Regions from separate parts of the Eionea flava genome, predicted to be linked through region 1. Evidence: predicted binding sites of a transcription regulator. Region 1 holds the regulator's gene; each other region holds the start of a gene.
The links. The regulator LexA, encoded in region 1, represses DNA repair genes until DNA is damaged. The targets are predictions, from matches to a motif close to ACTGTNTNTANANACAGT.

Region 1 (5,356 bases):
TTCAGGTGATGAGGCTGTCAGCGTTGATACGGGTAACGATAGCGATGAAGCGGCAGCTGAAGAAGCTGAGGTTAGGCAGCTTATTAATAAACGCCGTTGTAGTATTTGCGGCACCGCAATGGATAGCTACTTGTTAGACGAAACGCGTAAATTGCACATTTGTGGTAATAACCCCGATTGCGCAGGTTATGAGGTGGAGACGGGCACGTTTAAAATCAAAGGCTATGAAGGGCCAGTGCTTGAATGTGATAAGTGCGGTAATGACATGCAGCTTAAAACTGGACGCTTTGGTAAGTATTTTGGTTGCACAAACGAAGAGTGTAAGAACACTCGTAAGTTGCTACGTAGTGGTGAGGCTGCGCCACCCAAGATGGATCCGGTGCCTATGCCAGAGCTCGCTTGTATCAAAGTCGATGATACTTATATATTACGTGACGGCGCGAGTGGATTATTCCTTGCGGCCAGTCAATTTCCCAAAAATAGAGAAACTCGCGCGCCATTAGTCTCAGAAATTATCCCTCATAAGGACGAAATTGATCCTAAATATGCCTTCTTATTTTCTGCACCGGTGGAAGACGATGCCGGTAACCCAACGTTAATACGCTTCAGTCGAAAAACAAAAGAGCAGTATGTGCAGTCAGAGATTGATGGTAAGGCAACCGGGTGGAAGGCTTTCTATGAAGGCGGGAAATGGGTGGCGACAGCAGCACCGGTGAAGCGTAAGGCTGCGCCTAAAAAGAAAGCAAGCCCTAAAAAGAAGGCCGCAGTAAAGAAAAAGGCCGCGCCTAAAAAGTAGGCTCTAACCAATAAAGTTAATGACTAAAAGCAGGCGTGCTTAACGATGCTTTTTGTGGGTTAACGTGCTGTTTCTATAGAATCATGGGTAAAAGCAGGTTATTTGGACGAGGTCGCCAATTATTTGCCTCGTCCGATACTGACTAGCACGCCATTGCAGTTGCCTTGTTGAGCCGCACTTTCCATGGCTAATACATCCGATGCGGAGAAGCATTCTTGTTCAGCAATCACTTGTGTACTTGTGCCTTGTGATAATGCTTGCCAAATAATCCAGCGGGCATCTTCGCGGTTTTCAACGTACACAATACGTAAAGAAGAAACATTAGCTCCTAGTGATAGCAGTTGCTGCTTGTCTATTCGCGCTGAGGTTATCCATGTGATCCATCGTTTATTTGGTTGTTGAGTTAGCGAAGCAACAATCGAGTTTGTGATGACGCGGTTGTCAGTAAAATTCGGCACAATAATTTCGGATATTGCTCTATGTTGACCGCGAGAATAAGCGCCTTCTGTTTGGCTATTAACATGTTGAGTATAAATGCCTGTATGGGTAAAAGCTGGCGATGTGTTTAGTGTTGCTGCTGCAAAATTCATGGGTTTCCCGCCTTGTATTATGTCCGGCTGCTTTGTGTACTTTTTCCCACTCCTTGGCAAATATCCTATAAGGTTTAACGATTAACTACGTCTGATAACGCCAACACTTAATCCTTCGATAGTGAAAGACTCTTGTTCTAAGTCGACAATGATGGGCTCAAACTCAGGGTTTTCTGCGATTAAGTGGACGATTTTGCTATTGTTTTCTCGTTGAAACCGTTTCACTGTTACTTCTTCACCGATACGGGCAACAACAATCTGTCCGTTGCTGATTTGTTGTGTTTGATGCACAGCAAGTAAGTCTCCGTCAAATATACCGACGTCAATCATGCTTTCACCGTTAACTTCTAAAAAATAGTCGGCACTCGGCTGAAAAAACTCACGAGGAATACTGCAGTGGTCTTGCACATGTTCTTCCGCAAGGATGGGGCTACCCGCTGCTACCCGCCCAACAATAGGAATGCCTGGATCGTTTGCGGTTTCGTCTACGGGTAGACGAATACCACGCGATGCACCGGGCACCATTTCAATGGCACCTTTACGAGCCAATGCTCGCAAATGCTCTTCCGCAGCATTAGCTGACTTAAACCCTAATGATTTCGCAATTTCAGCACGGGTAGGGGGGTAACCCGTTTCTTCGATATTCTGTTTGATCAACATAAGCACTTGTTCTTGTCGAGATGTTAGCTTAATCATGTGTTGCTCCAAGTTCACAGTTTTGTGAGGCCGTTATTCGATACGCTTATTGATTTCAGTATGCTTTTGAGCACTAAATCATCAATGAGTGCATGTTTTTTTATACAGTAGTTAGCTTTATACAGTGTTTTATACAGGGGTGCAAATATTTTATTTTTTTATCCTTTGGGCACTTTTTATATGAACCGTTACATGTTGCCGATTGGTATGAGACAGTTTGCGGTCTGTAACGCCAATGCTGTCTTTACAATCCTCTATTATTGCAGTTGACACTAGGCATGCAGAAACGTATGTTTCCTTTCCACTAAAATAATAAATGGTTTTTTATGTCTCTTGGCCCAGTCATTATTGATATTGAAGGAACGGCACTTACTAGTGATGATAAAAATTTACTTGCGCACCCTCTCGTTGGTGGTGTTATTTACTTTTCTCGAAATTATTCATCACCGGAACAAATAGCAGCATTGAGCAAAGATATTCGTCAATGCAGGCCGGATATTCTTATTGCTGTCGATCAAGAAGGAGGGCGTGTACAGCGTTTTAAAGAAGGCTTTACTCGTTTACCCGCGATGCAGCGTTTTTTGCCACTGTTTCGTAAGAATTCACAAGCAGCATTAGCATTGGTTGAGAATTGTGGGTGGTTAATGGCTGTTGAATTATTATCCGTGGGGGTAGATATTAGCTTTTCGCCGGTTTTAGATGTCGACGATAAGCAGTGCGATGTTATTGCTGACCGCTCTTTTTCTCCCAAACCTGAAGAGGTGACATTGCTTGCCGGTGCTTGGATGCGTGGCATGAGAGATGCGGGGATGGCAACGACGGGTAAACACTTTCCTGGGCACGGCAGTGTAGTCGGTGACAGCCATCTTGTCTCACCTATCGATAATCGCAGCTGGGATGAAATTTGTCACCATGACTTGATTCCATTTGCGGACTTATTACCCCAGCTACAAGCGGTGATGCCTGCGCATGTTATTTTCCCCAATGTTGATAAACATCCGGTCGGTTTTTCATCGCACTGGCTACAAAATGTTTTACGACAAAAGCTAGCTTTTGATGGTGTGGTATTTAGTGATGATCTCACTATGGAGGGAGCGGCTGTTGCCGGTAGCTATGGCGATCGTGCTATTTCTGCGTTAGAGGCTGGCTGTGACATGGTGCTTGTTTGTAATAACCGGGAGGGGGCTTTAAGTACTTTAGGCACTCTTGAAAACTATCAGTCCTTAACTCATGTTGAGCAAAGTCGAGAGCGTATTATGAAGATGAAAGCCCTCAAGCGTTGGAGTGTAAGCGCTTTAAAAACTAATAGCCGCTATATAAAAACCGCGGCCATTCTTAATGCAATGACAACCGGTACAGCATCATAATGACTCTATTACTGCGAAAAGAAAGGCAAAAATCTATGGCTTTATTAGAAGAGGCGGAAGAGTTATTTAATCTTCGACAAATTAATGAAGCGCTCGACGCCATGGCTCTTACTATTTCACAAGACTATATCGATAAAAATCCTCTTATTATCGGTGTGATGAATGGTGCTGTTGTGACTATGGGGCATTTGCTGCCCAAATTTGCTTTTTTATTAGAAGCAGATTACTGCCATGCGACACGTTACGGCGAGCATACTGCGGGTGGTGAGATTGCTTGGCTAGCTCATCCTAATAAGTCGTTAATGGGGCGACATGTATTGCTCGTTGATGATATTTTTGATGAAGGTGTTACGCTCAAGCATATTGCTCGTTACTGTAAGGATGAAGGTGCGTTATCAGTAAAGTCGGCGGTTTTACTAGAAAAGCACCATCAGCGCAAAGTGGATGATTTTACCGTCGATTATTCTGCGCTGTCTGTTGAAGACCGTTATGTATTTGGTTTTGGTTTAGACTACAAAGGGTATTATCGCAATGCGCCAGGTGTTTATGCTGTACCTGATCATTTGTTGTAACCCATCATTCTCTCTCATTATTATTTAAGAAGATATTATGTCTATTGCAATTATTGGTGGTTCTGGCTTAACTCAATTAACCACCTTGGGAAAAGCGCGAACTATTTCAGAAAAAACACCTTTCGGAGATCACTCGCGGGGTGTTTGTAGCTTTTCTATCAATAACCGAGAAGTTATTTTTTTGCCTCGTCACGGTGACCAGCACCAATACCCGCCACATCAAGTGAATTATCGAGCAAACCTATGGCTGCTTAAATCTTTAGGGATTACAAAAATTATTGCTTGTAATGTTGTAGGGGGGATCAACGACGACATGCCTCCTCGTACATTGGTCGTGCCACACCAAATTATTGATTACACCTCTGGTCGTGAACACACCTTTTATGATGGCAATAATGATGTGATGCAAGGGGTAGAGCATATAGATTTTACGCATCCCTACAGTGAGGCATTACGACAACGTATGCTGTCATTTTTTGAGCAGTCTGCAGTCGAACATATCAACTATGGTGTGTATGGGTGCACGCAGGGACCTCGACTGGAAACAGCGGCAGAGGTGCAACGCTTAGAAAATGATGGATGTGATGTCGTAGGTATGACCGCAATGCCTGAAGCGGCGCTCGCAAGAGAACTGCAAATTGATTACGCGGCCCTCAATTTAGTGGTGAATTGGGCGCCTGGACTAGCCGAAGAGGAGCTGTCAATGCCGGTAATAATGCAATTAGTGCGAGATGAAATGGAAAAAGTGTGTGGTTTTTTCCCAGAATTAATTAAATTCCTTGAGCTGGATCACTAAATGAAACTTTGCATGTTTACAAGATAGGTTTATTGCCAGAGAATATTCACTGAAAATGGTGTGTTGTTTGGTGAGCGTCTCTATTGGCTTAGTCGATTGACGCTTGTTACTACACGATAATAATAATGTGTAATATTTTGTCAGTAGAAGGAAGTAATCTATGTCTGAACGTAATACGGGTATCGTTAAGTGGTTTAACAATTCAAGAGGCTACGGCTTCATTAGTTGTGAGGCGAAATCCGAAGACATTTTTGTGCATTACCGAAACATTCAAAGCGATGGCTATCGTTCGTTAAATGAAGGGCAGACAGTCGAGTTTAGCTTGGCCGAAGGTGATAAAGGTCTTCAGGCAGAAGAAGTGGTGTGCTTGTAAGCGCAATTAAAAGCGTGGCGCTTATGTTTCAAGCAGCATAGTAAAAGGCTAAGTTGAAACATAAGCGCTGTTAGGCTGGGGCTAATTAGTCGATTTTACTCATATTGGTTTGTTTGCCACAGATATACGTTTTCTGTAACTTTTTGAAGAGTGCTTTAGGCATATC
Region 2 (5,356 bases), 1.2 Mb from region 1:
AAACCCTCAACACATTAAAATTTTAAAACAACGTGATAAAGCCTATATTTCACGCTATGCATTAGGGCGTGATTATCACAAATTGATTCGCAAGCGTTTAGCAAGGCTGGCAGCACAATTAGAATCGCGTTACCAAACCTTAGCTCATGACAATCATTGGCCGATCGACACGATCACACAACGCCCATTTGTAGACAGCGCGCCCGTACTAGAAAAAGCCTTTGCCGAAAAAGCGGGGGTAGGATGGATCGGCAAACATACCTTAGTGCTCAATAAAAATGCGGGAAGTTGGTTTTTTTTGGGCGAAGTGATGACGAATATTCCTTTGCCCATTAACTCAACTATCGCCAACAACCAGTGTGGCGATTGCACCGCCTGCCTGAGTGTATGCCCTACCGATGCCTTTGCAGCGCCTTATACATTAGACGCTACACGCTGCATTTCATATCTCACGATTGAACTTAAAACCTCTATTCCTGAAGAGTTTCGAGAACCCATCGGTAATCGTGTCTTCGGCTGCGACGACTGCCAAGCCATTTGTCCATGGAATAAATACGCACAACCCAGCAAAGAGCACGATTTCTCTCCGAGGCACCAACTACAAGACAGCGAACTGACCGAACTCTTTTTATGGACAGAAGCACAATACTTAAAAAATACCGAAGGTTCAGCAATTCGCCGTATTGGTTACGAACGCTGGCTACGTAATTTAGCCATAGGTTTAGGCAACGCACCTAAATCGGATCAAGCCAAACAAGCGCTAGAACAACGCAAAAATTTTCCATCGGAGATGGTACAAGAACATATCGAATGGGCCATACAACGACAAAACAGCCCACGAAAAAGTAAACGTAAAATCAAGCGACAAACGAAAAACACCTAAATAACTCGCCACAAGACTTGACCAGTAAGCGTTAGTAGCCCCTCATAAAGCTTATACAATATCGTTATATCGACGCCCATACATAAGCATTACTTAAGTGTTGAGAGGTGCAAAAAAGTGTGACGAGCGTCACAAAAATAAAAATAGCAGTATCTTCGTCAAAAATCATCGATTTACCATCAAAATATTAAATCGAACACTATTTGAACATAAATAAGTGTTATTGGCTTTTAGTTAACGAAATGTAAGCAAGCCGGTACTATCGCGCCCTCACATTTACTTAGCGATGAGCCACTGCGATATGATGTCCCCTCGAAAAAAACCTAACACGCCACATGTCACAATCACTCGTGTAATCTCACAAGCAGTGATGGTGTCTTGTTATGCATTATCTACCAACGCTTTAGCCAACAGCGTGTCGAATAGTGATACCGCAAAATTAATATTTCAAAATTTAACACAGTATCAATCACTTCATCGTAGCGCAAAAAAATTACGTTATGCCTACAGTTACGAGCAGTGCAATGTTTACGTGACCAAAGAGAGCATCATTGGTAATACTGCAAGCCCTGTATCAACCACCCAATATTCTATACCTTTAAAGTCGATTACCTCCGTCACTGTTAATAGCTCGAAAACAAAAGTCGTATTAAAAACTAGCGAAAGTAAAAAAGAGATCTATCAAATTTCTCAGAAAAAAAACGGAAATAGTGAAGAAAATAACATCAGCTGGATCCCTTTACCTTTAAAAACAGAGCCGAATCAAACGCAAACCTTAATCAACCTATTAATTCAACGTTGCAAAATAAGCTAGATAAAAATTTCTTCTCTATCCGCTCGCAACACTATGAAGACTGACGTTTTCGATGCAATTCGGCTTGCTTTTCTTTCACAAACAATGATTCAGTAATTTGGTTTTTATCTTCATCACAAACATTGTCTAGCATTGCCATTTCTTGATAACTTGCGTCTCTGAGTAATGATTTAATCAGATGAGATTCCGGCAAGTTTTTCCAATATTTTTTAGGCATTTCAGATTGCATTGCTTTTACCTTCACCCGTGCGGGGTTAAAGATATGTTGATAATAGGTCAGCCATAGTTTTTCCAAATCATCAGCAATACTCGGTGGTCGAGAGATACCTTGAGTAAACGTGAGTTCTCGCTGATCCCAGTGAGCACAAAGATCTGGAGTTAGTATTGACCAACTCATATTACTAAAGCGACGAACAAAAAAAGGGGATTTATCCATAACGATGAGATGTTCAGGCTCAAACCATGCAACATAATGCGCGTAATTATCACCTTGCTGAGCAGGTTCGTGCTCTAATACATCAACACGTTTAAAGCGTACAAAAGCCGCCATTTTATGTTTATCTCTTGCTACTGATTTCTGCATCGCAAGCAATTCTGACACCTGTTTATCGATCGCCATTCCCAGTAGTTGTTTATCTTCAAATAATAGCCGCCACGCCACACTGTAAAGCAAGCTCCACTTACGATCATCGCGAAAGCAGGCCACATTGTTAGCTAGATTGAAAAAGGCTGACGGTATCGCCAATTGTTGATGAATAATCGGCTGATTAATTAACTGCTGTTGGTCGGCACCTAATAATAGGCTTTGCTGTTTATTCTCCCACGCAACATCTTGCGGCATAATTCCGCGTTTTAATAGTTCACGGGCCTGCATGCGCCATTCATGTAATGTATCGACTTTAATTGCGATCATAATATATCGAATGACTCGCCGTGATGAATATCTCCATATCTAAAACAGTGCCATTTGAGCGGATTCTTTTTTCATAAAATACTGTTTTAGATTGTCGTCTTCTAAGAGGTGGCTTGCCGAATTATTATCGGCCGCCTCGATAAATGGCTCAATTTTTTTAATCGATAAACCGCATTTAGCAATATCGGCTATCCGTAATTTTTTAAAACGACGGGACTGAATAATTTTATGCGCACCAATCGCACCAATACCGGGGACACGTAATAACATTTCCCGTGGTGCAGTATTAATATTAACCGGAAAAATATGACGATTACGCAAAGCCCACGCTAACTTAGGATCAACATCTAAATCCAACATACCGTCATTAGCAGACGCCCCCGTAGAAGCAATTTCTGACACATCAAAACCATAAAAGCGCAGTAACCAATCGGCTTGATAAAGACGATGCTCACGCAATAGAGGGGGTGACTGCGCGGGCAGTTGATGCGCAGCATGTGGGATAGGACTAAACGCCGAATAATACACACGGCGCATGTGATATTTGCCGTATAAATTATTGGCTAATGTTAAAATTTTTGCATCAGACGATTGGTCTGCCCCTACAATCATTTGAGTACTCTGCCCTGCAGGCGAATACATAAATTGAGAAGAGGGTTTACGTTTACGATGAGGGGCTGATGTGATTATCTTACTCTTTTTACGACTCTCTTTTGATTCATCAATATGATCACGCAACGTACCCATTGACTGCTTGATAGTCACCGGATTTTTCTCGGGTGCATACAGCGCCAATGATTGCTTAGAAGGTAACTCGACATTAATGCTTAAACGGTCAGCGTACAAACCCGCCATACGCAGGAGTTCGGGGCTGGCATCGGGAATAGTTTTTAAGTGTATGTACCCACGAAAATCATGCGTTTTTCGCAACTCACGCGCCACACTCACCAATTGCTCCATGGTGTAGTCGGACGATTGAATGATGCCAGAACTTAAAAATAGCCCTTCTATATAATTGCGTTTATAGAAATCAATAGTGAGGTTAACCACCTCGTCGACCGTGAAACGCGCGCGCTCAACAGGGCTTGAGGCACGATTAATACAGTAACTACACTCATAAATACAAAAATTAGTCAGTAGAATTTTTAGAAGAGATACACAGCGGCCATCAGGTGTATAGCTGTGACAAATACCCATACCACTGGAGGTTGAACCAACGCCTTTACCTTTACGCGAATTTTTACTCGTCGAACCGCTACTGGCACAAGACGCGTCGTACTTCGCAGCATCGGCCAAAATCGCGAGTTTTTGTTGTAGTTTCATGGCTGACTGCTCATTATTGACTAAACTGACCAATAACTGTGGTTATATACAGTATTTTAGTCAAGTAAATACCTTCGTTCGCTCAATCATCAGCTATTTGAGAAGTATTTACGTAAAAGCAAATAGTTTAAGCAAGCAACTCAAAGAAACTAGGTAAAAAGCCACTTGAAAATGCTTAGAGCATCGGAGTAGAACACCTATGATCACCACAGGCTCATACCGCGAGATACACAACGGCAGAAAAGAGAAAAAAGCAGGGAAACGAGAAACTAAGGTAAGCCCGATAATGATTCTATCCTGCTTTCTATTTGGACTATTATCGACAGGCAAGGCAATGGCAATAGAAGAACCACAGTACACCGTGTTAGGCACTGATGAAAATATCGAATTGCGCCGTTACGCACCCATGATTATTGCCGAAGCCACCGTATCAGGGGATATGGATAAGGCCAGCAACAAAGGCTTTAAACTTATTGCAGATTATATTTTTGGTAATAACACCGTGCGATTTTCTAACGAAAATGGAACTAAAGAGGAATCAACTACCGAAGAGGATACAAACAACACGACCATTAGCATGACTGCACCCGTCACAATCACCCGCCACAGTGATGCCAATCACTCTGCGTCCTCCGCTATCGATATGACAGCACCGGTGACCGTTAAGCTCATATCAGAAAGCGTAGATCAACAGTGGCGGGTACATTTTGTGATGCCAAGTAAATACACCATGACAAGCCTCCCCATTCCAAATAATCCAGCCGTTATGCTCACAGAAATACCTGAAACCTATTATGCAACACTGCGGTTCTCTGGCTTTACCGGAGAGAAAAAAGTCGCCGAAAAAACAGAACGCTTGATAGCATGGCTCGCCGAAAAAAATATCACTCCAATAAGCACTCCGGCACTCGCACGCTACAACCCACCATGGGCACTGCCTTTTCTACGTCGCAATGAAGTGATCGTGAGGTACGAACCCAGTCGTTAAAACGGATTTAAGCAAATCTCAATTCGCCATTACCACTCGCTTGCCCAATGCCGCAAAGGTTGCAAGCAATGAAGGCAACCGGGGTAGTATTCCGATTTGCCTGCCAACAATTACACGGCAAAAAATGTTTCTCGGTAGTGTTTTAACTCGTTAATAGAATCGCGAATATCATCCATTGCTAAGTGCGCGCCAGATTTTTTAAAGCCATTGAGAGCCTCAGGTTTCCAGCGGCGTGCGAGTTCTTTCACACTGCTGACATCTAAGTTACGGTAGTGAAAATAATTTTCTAACTCGGGCATGTAGTTGGCAAGAAAACGTCGATCTTGGCAGATCGAGTTACCCGCCATGGGGGATTTGCCTGCCGGCACCCATTGTTTAAGAAAAGCGATGGTTTGTTGTTCTGCGTCAGCTTCGGTAATGGTGCTATTACGTACA
Region 3 (5,356 bases), 300 kb from region 1:
ATGCCAAGGTAATCTCTGAAATGCCACCAGAGCCAGATGTCAATGAAGTGGGTGAATATATCTATTATATTGAGTTTCAAACATTAAGCTCAAAAAAAACGGTATTAAATTATTTGGCAACGGCAAGTATACATAACCTAGAAAAATGTAATGTTTCTATTCGCCCTTTGTAGTATTTCTAGTGATTGCTTGTTTGTTGTACGTATTGTCTAAATAGCTAATGATTAGTAAGTTGGCATTGGCTTTCATGACTCTGTAAGTATATGAAAAACATAAAAAAACCGCGTCTATATGGTGATATAAACGCGGTTTTTTAGAACTTGCTTAATCGTTATTTCTTTTTAGATGCTTTCTTTACTGTTTTCTTAGCTGCTTTTTTAGCGGTTTTCTTTACAGGTTTTTTGACCGCCTTTTTAGCTTTGCTTTTAGCGGCTAGCTTTTTTGCTGCTGCTTTAGCTTTAGCGGCTACTTTTTTAGCGGCTGCCTTTTCTTTCGCTGCTTTGGCTTTAGCGGCTGCTTTGGCTTTAGCTGCTGCTTTCTTAGCTTTTATCTTAGCTTTAGCCGCTGCTTTTTTTGCTGCTAATTTGGCCTTAGCAGCAGCTTTCTTGGCAGCTACCTTTTCACGTGCCGCTGCTTTTTTAGCCGCTACTTTGGCTTTTGCTACAGCTTTCTTCTCTGCTGCAGCTTTCTTCTTAGCTAGGGCTGCTTTAGCTTTAGCGACAGATTTGTTAATTGCATCAGCTTCTTTTATTTCTGCAGACAGTGATTGTAGGTCAGTTTTAGCTTTAGCAAGAGCAGCTTTTGCTTGTTCGGTATTCGCTTTAGCTGCAACGACAGCCTTTTTAGCGACGATGGCTTGTTTAGCTGTAGCCGCTGTTTTTTTCTTTTTAGCGAGTGCACTCACTTTTGCAGCCGCTGCTTTTGATTTTTTGGTCGCATCAGCAACAGATTTAGAATTTTTTGTAATTTCTTTCTTTAGCGAAGCTAATTGTTTCTGTTGTGCAGAAGCTAGTTGTTTTTCTAGTTTAGCGATAGATGATGCAATTTCTTTTACAGGATCAGCTGCTTTTTTAGATACGGCCATGGAAAATTTCCTATGTTGGGTTGTATTAATGATAAATTCTGAACAACGCGAATTATACAGCTAATAATAGCAGAATAAATATTTTGCAAGAAAAATTCATCGTTTTTTTCGTTTTTTTCGTTTTTTTGATAAAAAAAACATGTTTTTGGTGAATAAATATCAAAACTAGGCTTTGTAATGAATAAATTTTAGTACTTTTTGAAAAATTTACCTAAACGTGCAAAGAATTCATTGTTTACTTATCGTTTCATAATGGACCATTAGGTAAAAACTTATTATCACTTTCTTTTTTTATCCACGTAAGTAATTCGCGGTCTATCTTTTCGCCCTTTTTTTTTAAACCTCTTGTCAGGCCAATAACAGGGGATAACTCATCAGCTCGCCATTGGGAGTATTGCATTTCAGCTAATGTAAAAAATTTAATGAGTGCGATAATCGCTTCGTTAGATAAGCCTTCACTGATAGTTATCCAGAGCGCCTTAGGTTGCTGCATGATGGCACGGTGCTGTTCTTGCTCCTGAGGTGTTAAAAAGGAACGAATGTCACAGCCGTTTTTATCCAGCATAAAGTTAATGGTACGTAATAAAAAGTCATTCTTTATGCAGTACTTATTTGTACTTGCTTGTGTAGATTGTTCAGGGCTCCATGTATTCACGTTGGTAGTGTCGGTCATTTCGCTAGTACTCCTTGGTTACTGTTTTAAACGAGATATTTAAGTGATCTCTGATCAAGTTATTACGGCTTTTTCTATTATTAAAATCATTTTTCTTGATAACGGCCCACTTTACTTTAAAGAAGGCTGAATTCAGATTTAGTCAGGTATTTCTTAAATAAGATTAATTGTTTTTAAGGGCTCAGTGTAATTGGCTCTTCTACTATACGCCATGATAAATTACACTGTTTTTATATACAGTTTTCATGTGGGCCATTTGTGACTTTATACTTAGTTCTATTTTTAAATAATGGCATCAATAAATGGTATTCGATCACTAGATTCCATTTTTAGTGGAGTAGAAATAAGGTAACAAACTAGTAGGAGAAAATATTTTTTGCAACGAAAAATTATTCACTGCGATGCTGATTGTTTTTTTGCGGCTATAGAGATGCGAGATCATGCTTCCCTCAGGGGGATTCCTTTAGCTGTTGGTGGTGACCCTTCACGCCGAGGGGTGATTGCAACCTGTAATTATGAGGCAAGAATATTCGGTGTTCGATCAGCTATAGCCTCTGCCTATGCAAAAAAATTATGCCCACATTTACACATTGTTCCGCATAATATGGAAAAATATCGTGCGGCGGCTCAACAGCTAATATCAATATTCAAGGATTATACGCATCTTGTAGAGAGTCTATCACTGGATGAAGCATTTTTAGATGTTTCAGCAAGTGGAAAATGTAACGGGAGTGCAACGTTAATAGCTAAAGAGATTCGCCAACGGGTAAGATCAGAAGTGGGCATTACTATATCAGCAGGGGTATCCTCTAATAAATTTTTGGCTAAAGTTGCGAGTGAGTGGAAGAAGCCTGATGGATTGACAGTGATAGAACCATCACGCATTCCTTTTTTTATGAAAAATTTACCCGTGAGCTGTATATCTGGTGTGGGTAAAAAGACCCTAGCAAAATTAAATAATATGGGAATCTATCAGTGCTCGGATATTGTCCATTATCAAATACCTGCTCTTACTCAGGTATTGGGTAAGTTTGGTCAGCGCCTTTATGATTTATCTCAGGGAATTGATGATCGTAGTGTAAACCCAAATCCAGATAGAAAGTCTCTTAGTGTTGAGAAAACGCTAGAGAGTAATATTCAATGGATAAATAGCTTGAATGAGATAGGTCAATTACGAGAACGGTTATTAACACGTATTGAGCGCCTTCCTAATGATCAGCAGCACTTTGTTAAAGTCTTCATTAAAATCACATTTGATGATTTCTCTAAAACGTCAATAGAAATACAAAGCCAACAATTATCGATTGAATTGTGTCAATCTTTGTTTAAACAAGGCTGGCAAAGATATAAAAAAGCCATCAGATTACTGGGTATAGGTGTTCGTTTCTCAGCAGGTACTACTGGGTATGATCAATTAAAACTGTTTGATTAACACTTGTTTGAGTTTATGCCAGTGACGCTAAAGAGGGGCATTTAAGTGTACCGACTTTGTGTAAAGCATTGTTGCTATATTGCGGCCTCTCTTATGTTAGTAAAAACATTGAGAGGTCACAATATCCTGGATAGCTATCTCTTTAAGAACTAATAAATCAAGTCTACTTGTAATGAGTTATCGAATATCACACTCATCAATACTAAACTGGCCTACAGCGTCATTTAATGTATCTATAGAGGCAGACATTTCTCGGGTTTTTTCGATAGCCATTGTTGCGCCTTCATTGTTTTTAGTAGAAATTTGGGCGATTTCTTCTACATTTCCTTTCACCGTTTCACTTACGGCGCTTTGTTCTTCGGCACTAGTGGCGATGCGTAAATTCATGGCATTAATGTCGCTAATCTGCGTTTGAATTGACTGTAATGCCTCTTGTGCTTTCTCAGCTTCTTCAACACAGCTGTTAACGGCATCGTGTCCATTGTTCATTACATTAACGGCAGTATTGGCATTTTGCTGTAGCTTTTCAATAATGCTATTAATTTCAAGGGTAGATTCTTGTGTGCGGCTAGCTAGTGCTCTTACCTCGTCGGCAACTACCGCAAAGCCACGGCCTTGCTCTCCTGCACGTGCAGCTTCGATAGCGGCGTTGAGTGCGAGTAAATTCGTTTGTTCGGCGATACCATTGATGACTCCGACTACCGAGCCAATGGTTTCGCTGGTATGTTCTAATTCGCGAATAATAGTCACGGCTTCTTCTACATTACTTGCCACTGTCTGAATAGAGTTAGACGTTAGTCCCATAATTTCGGTACCGTGGTTTGTCGCAACCATTGCCTGCGAGGCGGCTTGCTCGGCACTGGTGGCGCTCTCGGCAGATTCATTAGCCGCTAAGCTCATTTCAACGATAGATTGGTTCACTTGTTGAGAAGAAATATATTGCTGTTCAGCACCACTGGCATTGTCTTGGGCGATGGCTTCCATCGTTTCAGCAACCTGTTTTAGGCTTTTTGCTTCTACACTAATACTGGCGACTAATTGTTGAATTTTTTCAATAAATTCATTAATTAATCCAGACAATATACCGGTTTCATCTTCGCTATTGTTTTCAAGTCGGCTACATAGGTTGCCATCTCCTTTCGCGAGGTCACGTACTAGGTCTATCATGCGGTGTAACGGTTTCATTAAGATTTTAGCAAATACATAAATAGCGCCGAGTGACAGAACAATCGCAATTAAAGCGGTAAATATCGCGGTAGAATTAATTTTTCCTAATAATTCTTGAGTGGGTAATACGGCCTCGGCCAAGTCCATTTCGCTCAAAATAATCCATTTTTGATTGAGCACTTTGACAGGAGCATAAGCGACGAGTACTTCTTCGCCTGTGTACTTGATGTAGTGCATGGTGCCTACGTCACCTGCTTTGGCCCGATCTACTGCGGGATTATTAAGGTCGAGTAACCCGATATTGGTTTCGAGCTGCTCCATACGATCAATTTTATCGCTTGTTGTTAATTTTAAATCACGTGCAAGTTTAATAAACCCGGGCAAGTCTTCAATTATCGTGCGGATATTACTGCGCGCTATTCCATCAGCCCCAACTAACATGGTTTCGCCGGTGTCGCCTAAACCGGCTTGTTGCCACTTTTCGTGGTGTGTCATAAAGACATTCACTTTATCTATGGGTGCTTGAATAATCAGTACGCCAATCTTTTGGGTGCCATCATAGATAGGAGAGGACATAAAAGCGGCAGGCGCATTGTAAGAGGGGGTATAGGTATCAAAGTCAGTCAGATAGACAAATTCGGGGTTGTTCGCACTAGCGGCTTTTTTAAAGGCTTCGCCAATACCACTGTTCGCGTAGGCGCCAGATTTTAGTGATGTTGCGTAGTCTAATTCTTTGTACACGGAATAGATGATATTACCGTTGTTAATATCCGCGATAAAAACATCATAAAAGCCAAAATGATATAAAAATTCGCGAGTATGTGGATGAAAAGCCGCATGCGTTTTGCTGTAACTGCTGCCATCGCTGGCGGCGCTATCTAATAATTCTTTATTACCTAAAGGGTGCGTATTGTTGGCAATATAGCTGTATTGTAGTGCTAGTGCAGTATTGTCGAGTTGAGATAACATCGCGTTCGTGTTGATGTCGCGCTGGTTAATA

Region 2: ACZ5O6_RS01200 (putative DNA modification/repair radical SAM protein) is a predicted target of LexA. The motif match lies at 3,969-3,986, and genes of this name have one in related genera.
Region 3: dinB (DNA polymerase IV) is a predicted target of LexA. The motif match lies at 1,981-1,998, and genes of this name have one in related genera.

Annotation. Positions count from the first base shown of each region.
Region 1 covers NZ_AP036018.1:1,439,496-1,444,851, reverse strand. The annotation lists gene topA (type I DNA topoisomerase) at 1-796, shown strand, start outside; gene ACZ5O6_RS06350 (hypothetical protein) at 916-1,386, opposite strand; gene lexA (transcriptional repressor LexA) at 1,468-2,082, opposite strand; gene nagZ (beta-N-acetylhexosaminidase) at 2,409-3,449, shown strand; gene ACZ5O6_RS06335 (hypoxanthine-guanine phosphoribosyltransferase) at 3,485-4,021, shown strand; gene ACZ5O6_RS06330 (S-methyl-5'-thioinosine phosphorylase) at 4,059-4,817, shown strand; gene ACZ5O6_RS06325 (cold-shock protein) at 4,978-5,190, shown strand; gene ACZ5O6_RS06320 (DEAD/DEAH box helicase) at 5,276-5,356, opposite strand, start outside.
Region 2 covers NZ_AP036018.1:265,726-271,081, reverse strand. The annotation lists gene queG (tRNA epoxyqueuosine(34) reductase QueG) at 1-883, shown strand, start outside; gene ACZ5O6_RS01210 (hypothetical protein) at 1,185-1,697, shown strand; gene ACZ5O6_RS01205 (TIGR03915 family putative DNA repair protein) at 1,729-2,610, opposite strand; gene ACZ5O6_RS01200 (putative DNA modification/repair radical SAM protein) at 2,650-3,933, opposite strand; gene ACZ5O6_RS01195 (SOUL family heme-binding protein) at 4,220-4,921, shown strand; gene orn (oligoribonuclease) at 5,032-5,356, opposite strand, start outside.
Region 3 covers NZ_AP036018.1:1,735,569-1,740,924, reverse strand. The annotation lists gene ACZ5O6_RS07600 (hypothetical protein) at 1-173, shown strand, start outside; gene ACZ5O6_RS07595 (hypothetical protein) at 332-1,084, opposite strand; gene ACZ5O6_RS07590 (hypothetical protein) at 1,332-1,757, opposite strand; gene dinB (DNA polymerase IV) at 2,134-3,189, shown strand; gene ACZ5O6_RS07580 (methyl-accepting chemotaxis protein) at 3,367-5,356, opposite strand, start outside.